Regions from separate parts of the Stenotrophomonas sp. STEN022 genome, predicted to be linked through region 2. Evidence: riboswitches for the same ligand, from Rfam matches in the RefSeq annotation. Region 2 holds a riboswitch; the other holds the start of a gene.

Region 1 (3,208 bases), on a different contig from region 2:
CGGGCCGAAGTTCTTGTCCACGTCCAGACGGCCGCTGGTGCGCGCGCGGCGGGCCAGCAGGTTGTCATAGGTGGCAGCGCCGGAGGTATGGTCGCGCGGGTCGGTGAAGCTGGCCTGGGCGTTGATGTCGAAGCCGGCCAGCGACAGGTAGCCGGTCAGCTCGGCGCCGCGGATGCGGGCTTCGGCAACGTTGACCAGGTCGAAGTTGCTGTCATAGCCGATCAGCTGGTCGACGCGGGTTTCGTATGCATTGAAGGTCCAGTTCCAGTTGTCGGCGTACTGCGCGATGCCGAGGTTCAGGCTCTTGGATTCTTCCGGCTTCAGGTTCGGGTTGCTGAAGCCCGGGTAGTACAGGTCGTTGAAGGTCGGTGCCTTGAAGCCGGTGCCGGCGCTGGCGGTCAGGCGGAAGCCGTTGCCGAAGGCAAAGCCGTAGCCCAGGCTGCCGGTGGTGTGGTTGCCGAACTGCTCGTTGTCGTCATTGCGCACGCTGGCCTGCAGCGAGTGCGCGCCGAACTGGCCCTGGTATTCGGCAAACACGCCGAGGTTGTCGCGCTGGTCGATGTCGAAGGCGGTGGAACTGGTGACCTTGTCGTTCTGCCAATCAGCGCCAGCGGTGATCTGCTGGCCTTCGGCGAAGCTGAAGTCGCCCTGCACGCTGGCGGTGTCGCGGCGGGTATCGAAGGCGCTGGCGAAGCTGCGGGTACCAGTGGCAGCGTTGGCGAAGTAGTTGTCAGCCTCATCGCGGTTGCGGCCAAGCTGTGCGCTCAGACGGAAGCTATCCGATGCGGCCCAGGCGAGCTTGGCACCGTAGACCTGCTGGCGGTTGTCGGCCTCGTTGCCGCCGAAGATGCTGCCGTCGTATTCGTTGAAGCTGTCGGCGTTGAGCACATGGCCTTCCAGGCTCAGCGTGTCGGTCAGGGCGTAGCCACCGCGCACGTTGATGGAGGTGTTGCGGTAGCCATCGCGGTCCGGCTCATCGGCGAAGCAGCCGGCGCCCCAGCCAGCGGCGGTGCCGCGGCAGGCGTTGATGCCGTCGGTCTTCTGGTAGCCGCCCTGGGCCGAGATCCAGCCGCGCTCACCGCGGTTGCTGAAACCGGCGCTGACCTGGCGCAGGTTGTTGCTGCCGGCGGTGATCGCCAGGTTCTGCTGCAGGCCCTGGCCAGCGTTGCGGGTGAAGATCTGGATCACGCCGCCGATGGCCTCGGAGCCATACAGGCTCGAACGCGGGCCACGCACGATTTCAATCCGCTCGATCTGGTCAACCGGCAGGTCCTGAAGGGCGGCCATGCCGCTGGTGGCCGAGGCCACGCGCACGCCGTCCACCAGCACCAGCACCTGGTTGGAGTTGCTGCCACGCAGGAACAGCGAGGTGATCTTGCCGTTGCCGCCCTGGTTGGCGAAGTCCAGGCCGGCGCGGCCGCGCAGCAGGTCCTGCAGCGAGTTGGCCTGGCTGTGGTCGATCTGCGCACGGTCGATGACCTGCACCGGCACCACGCTGTTCTCGATGGAGATCGGGGTGCGGGTCGCGGTGACGGTGACATCGTCCAGCTCGGTCGGTGCGTTCTGCGCGGCCGCAACGCCCGGCAATGCCAGGGCAAGGGAGAGCGAAAGGGTGTGGTAAGACAGTTTCATGGAAGCTCCTGGGCCTGCACGCTCCCGCGCAGGCGGATTGGGGAGGCTGCCAGAAGAGGGAGAAGACGGAGGCGGCGCACACGGCGCTACAGCCGCCGCCATGCCCTCCGCATCGCAACCAGTCGGCTTCCGGGCCGGTCTCCGGACTCGCAGGCGAGGCGGCGTGCGCCGCTTCCGTCCAGACGCCTTCCCGTGCCGTGCACAGTGGCGCCATGTCTGGACTTGTCCTGCTTACCGTTGCGGGGGCAGTGCCGGAATGGCGACATGCTGGAGTTCCAGCAGTGCGCGGCACCGGCTTCCCGTTTCAACCGATCGGCAATGCCGGTCGGTCACCCGAAAGTGCGCGCATTCTATGCCATTGCCGCCAGCGTTGCCGGAATGGGCGGCAACGGCCGGCATAGTTCAGTGTCTGCAACCGCAGCTCAACGTAGCCCGGGTAAGCGTCAGCGCACCCGGGGAGCTCATGGCGCCGCAGGCTTGCAGCGGTGCTGCAATCTCGTTCCCCTGGTGCGCTGCGCTCACCCGGGCTACGTGTTGCATGAGTTCGATTTGATTGGGGGCGGGCGAAACAAGCCCTGCACAGCACTGTTGCCGAGTGGCTAGAATGCGCGCTGCAAACGCAGTATCGGAAGTGTCGTGACAGAAACATGGTACGGGCAGGCCTGCGGCCAGCCTTCGCAGGAATACCGGCAGCGCGCGCTGCTGCGCCAGCGCCAGCTGACCAAGCCGGAAGGCGCCCTGGGTCGTTTGGAGACATTGGCCGTTGAACTGGCTGCGCTGCAAGGCGTGGATCAGCCGGTGGCGCAGCGTGTGCCGGTGGTGGTGTTCGCAGGCGACCACGGCGTGACCGCGCAGGGCGTGTCGGCTTACCCGGCCGAAGTGACGGTGCAGATGCTGCACAACTTCGCCGGCGGCGGTGCTGCCATTGCGGTGCTGGCGCGCGAATTGGGCCTGCCACTGCACGTGTGGGATGTGGGCAGCCGCGCCACCACAGCGATTGCCGGCGTGGTCAGTGCCAAGACCCTGCGTGGTACTGCTGACTTCAGTGCAGGCCCGGCGATGTCGGCAGTCGATCTGGACGCTGCCTTCGATGCGGGTCGCCGCGCGGTGGAGGCTGCCTGTGCCGATGGTGCGGATTTGTTGGTGTTCGGCGAGATGGGCATCGGCAACACCACTGCTGCGAGTGCCATCGCTGCCGTGCTTGGCCCGTTGCCATTGGACGAGTTGGTTGGCGCCGGTACTGGCCTGGACGCGGTGCGCATGGTGCAGAAGAAGAACCTGATCGCACGTGCGCTGGGTCTGCACGGCGAGGCGATCAATGCAGCGGAGTTCCCTGCTTGCGAGGCACTGCAGCGCGTGGGTGGATTGGAAATCGCAGCGATCAGCGCGGCGATGATTGCCGCTGCGCAACGGCGCATCCCAGTGTTGGTGGATGGCTTCATTGTCTCCGCTGCGGCATTGGCCGCCGTGCGTATCAACCCGAGCGTGCGGCTGTGGTTGCTGTTCTCGCACCAGTCTGCCGAGCGTGGTCACATCCGCTTGTTGGAGGCACTGCAGGCGCAGCCGCTGCTGTCAT
Region 2 (3,208 bases):
TGGATTACCCGCAGCCGCGTTACGAGCAGACCATGCTGGCCGCGCTGGGCAAGGGGATCAAAGTGTTGAGCGTGGCGGCATCCGGCCAGGACACCACCGGCGAGATCGCGCAGCGGCAGATCGCGCAGTACACCGGCGGGCGTTTCATCTTCCTCACCTACAAGGACGCCAGTGATCCCTCCAGCGGCCCGGGCAGCGAGACCGTGCATGAGGTGGAGAACTATTCGGTCGACACCCTGGACAAGCTGGTGGTGAAGCTGGTGCGCGAGGAGCTGGCGCAGCTGCCGAAGGGCTGAGCTGTGCTCCCTCCCTTTGGCGAAGCCAAGGGGAGGGTTTGGGAGGGGTAGGCTTTTGGGCCGTTTGCAGATTGCCAGCTTCCAAGGCCATGCCCTGTAGTGCCGAGCCATGCTCGGCAGGGACTTTCCCGGTAACGTCTCTGCCGAGCATGGCTCGGCACTACCGATGGCACGCTTTTACCTCGTTGGCAACGGAATGCTGTCGTCCTGGCCTTGCTCGCGCGCCGCCATCGTCGCGCCATCGCCGCTCACGCGCATCATCTGCAGTGGTTGGCCATCGAAGCGGAATTCCAGTGCCGATTGCAGCCTATCCAGCGCCTGTACCTGCGTGCACAGTGAGCGCGCGTGCTGCTCCAGGGCAGCAGCGCGCCCTTCCAGGCGTTGCTCCAGTTCGGCATCGAGTTTGTCCGCGCGCGCATCCAGCTTGTCCTCGCCACCGGTGAATACCGCCCACAGCATGCTACGGGCGATGGAGCCGCTCAGGCTCTCGGCGGCATCCTGCACCCGTGCTTCGAAACCTTCATTGAACAGGTCCTGGTCCCAGCGGCCGCGGCCGATGGTCTGTTCGACAAAGCGCTCGGCCTCCTTGCGCAACTTGCGCACTTTGCGGGAGTTGGCGTTGCCGGTGAGGCCTTCGTAAACCGAGTCCAACGTATCGAAGCTGATGCCAACGGACTCGGTGGCGATGCCGGTCACCGCCGGCATCAGCCGGCGCACGCCATCCTCCAGGGCGCGCAGCCGTTGTGCATCTTCCGCTGAGACCGTCTGCATGCGGTTGTCTATGCTCAGCTGGCCGTCGTGGAACACGATCTCGCGCATCGGCAGCGTATCGCGACGCAGCCAGATACCGCCGCCGTCGACCAGCACGTTGTAGTCGGTGGACACGCCGCATTGGTCAGCGGACAGCTCCGGCGCCTTGACCGTGCCTGCCTGGGCGACCAGCGGCAGCAGCAGGGCCAGCGAAGTGGCGATGGGCAGCAGGCGCATGGCGGCGAGCTCGTGGCAGGAGGATGCGGCCAGCTTGGCCGCTCGCGGCAAGGGCTGCGTCGGCCGGAAGTCACGCCCGGAACTTCATCAGAAATTTACGTAGTCAAGACAGGTGGTTTCCCTACAAAAAAACTCTGCAAAAGGCTTGACTGCGCACACCGTTCGAGCAGGTTCCGGTGTCCGGCCGGGGCGGCAGACAGTCCAAGCCTTGTGCCGCAAGGCTTGGCAAAGAAATACTAGATTTGGTGTTGACCCTGTAATACACCCCCACTATCTTGTGCTCCGTCGGTTCTGGCGGAATTTTCCGTCGGATTAATAGGGAAGCCGGTGATGCCTTCAAGGCTAGTCCGGCACTGCCCCGCAGCGGTAATTGGGAACGACCCCGCCAACAGCACTGAGGCACAGGCCTTGGGAAGCGGCGGAGTAGGAGAAGGCCCCCGCCTTCCTGCCCATGAGTCCGAAGACCTGCCGACAGCCACGCGATGCACACCGCGTGGTGCCGGCTGCGGTGTCTTCGAGGGGAAGACGGCTGGTGACGTGGTGCCGTGGCTGCTGCCGACCCTGGGTCGTGCGCTGTCGCGGCTGCTGCGACGCCGTCCTTCCATGCTCGCTGCTCCGTACCGGCTCTGCTTCCTGCGCGGGCAGGAGCTGCGTGCATAACGTTTGCAAGGACACCATCGTCGTGACTGCCACTCATACTGACGTCGCTCCGGCTGAAGCCGGTTTTGAACTGACCCCGCCGCCGACCGCCACCGCCATGAGCGTGACCAAGCGCAATGGCAGCACCGAGCCGGTAGACCTCAACAAGATCGTCCGCGCCATCCAGCGTTGCTGCGAAGGCCTGCACGCGGTGGACCCGATGCGGGTGGCCACGCGCACCATCTCCGGCCTGTACAACGGCGCCAGCACCCAGGAACTGGATGAGCTGTCGATCCGTACCGCCGCCCTGCTGATCGGTGAAGAGCCCGAGTACGGCCGCCTGGCCGCGCGCCTGCTGGCCAACTTCATTGCGAAGGAAGTCTCTGGCCAGGAAATCCATGCGTTCTCGCAGTCGGTCGGCCGTGGCCACGAAGTCGGCCTGATCAACGACCGCCTGCTCAACTTCGTGCAGGTCAATGCACGCAAGCTCAACGACGCGATCGATCCGGGCTACGACCTGAACTTCGATTACTTCGGCTTGCGCACGATGTATGACCGCTACCTGCTGCGGCATCCGCATTCGCGCAAGGTCATCGAAACCCCGCAGCAGTTCTTCCTGCGCATCGCCAGCGCGCTGAGCGAGGACGTGCCAGAAGCATTGGCGCTGTACCAGCGCCTGGGCAGCCTGGATTACCTGCCGTCCAGCCCGACCCTGTTCAACGCCGGCACCAGCCACGAGCAGCTGTCCTCGTGCTTCCTGCTGGACTCGCCGCAGGATTCGCTGGAATCCATCTACGACCGCTATGCCGACATCGCCCAGCTGTCCAAGTTCAGCGGTGGCATCGGCGTCAGCTACACCCGCGTGCGTTCGCGTGGCTCGCTGATCAAGTCCACCAACGGCCACTCCAACGGCATCGTGCCGTGGCTGAAGACACTGGATTCCTCGGTGGCTGCGGTCAACCAGGGCGGCAAGCGCAAGGGCGCGGCCTGCGTCTATCTGGAAACCTGGCACGCCGACATCGAGGACTTCCTCGAACTGCGCGACAACGCCGGTGATGATTCACGCCGCACCCACAACCTCAATCTGGCCAACTGGGTGCCGGACCTGTTCATGCAGCGCGTCGAGGCTGACCAGGAATGGTCGCTGTTCGATCCGCGCGTGGTGCCGGAGTTGACCGACCTGTTCGGCCCGGCCTTCGAGCAGGCCTATGTGCAGGCGGAAACCCAGGGCAAGGCGCGCAAGACCGTGTCGGCACGCAAGCTGTATTCGCGGATGATGCGCACCC

The links. A riboswitch is a leader RNA that binds a small molecule or an ion and turns the genes downstream of it on or off. The one in region 2 is predicted to bind cobalamin.
Region 1: it holds a riboswitch for cobalamin, as region 2 does, so the genes downstream of both, btuB (TonB-dependent vitamin B12 receptor) here and ACVOMF_RS02210 (ribonucleoside-diphosphate reductase subunit alpha) in region 2, are expected to answer to the same signal.

The regions. Positions count from the first base shown of each region.
Region 1 covers NZ_JBRREG010000077.1:18,672-21,879, forward strand. The annotation lists gene btuB (TonB-dependent vitamin B12 receptor) at 1-1,632, opposite strand, end outside; cobalamin riboswitch at 1,748-1,984, opposite strand; gene cobT (nicotinate-nucleotide--dimethylbenzimidazole phosphoribosyltransferase) at 2,269-3,208, shown strand, end outside.
Region 2 covers NZ_JBRREG010000005.1:1,458-4,665, forward strand. The annotation lists gene ACVOMF_RS02200 (VWA domain-containing protein) at 1-296, shown strand, start outside; gene ACVOMF_RS02205 (DUF2884 family protein) at 474-1,283, opposite strand; cobalamin riboswitch at 1,553-1,769, shown strand; gene ACVOMF_RS02210 (ribonucleoside-diphosphate reductase subunit alpha) at 2,041-3,208, shown strand, end outside.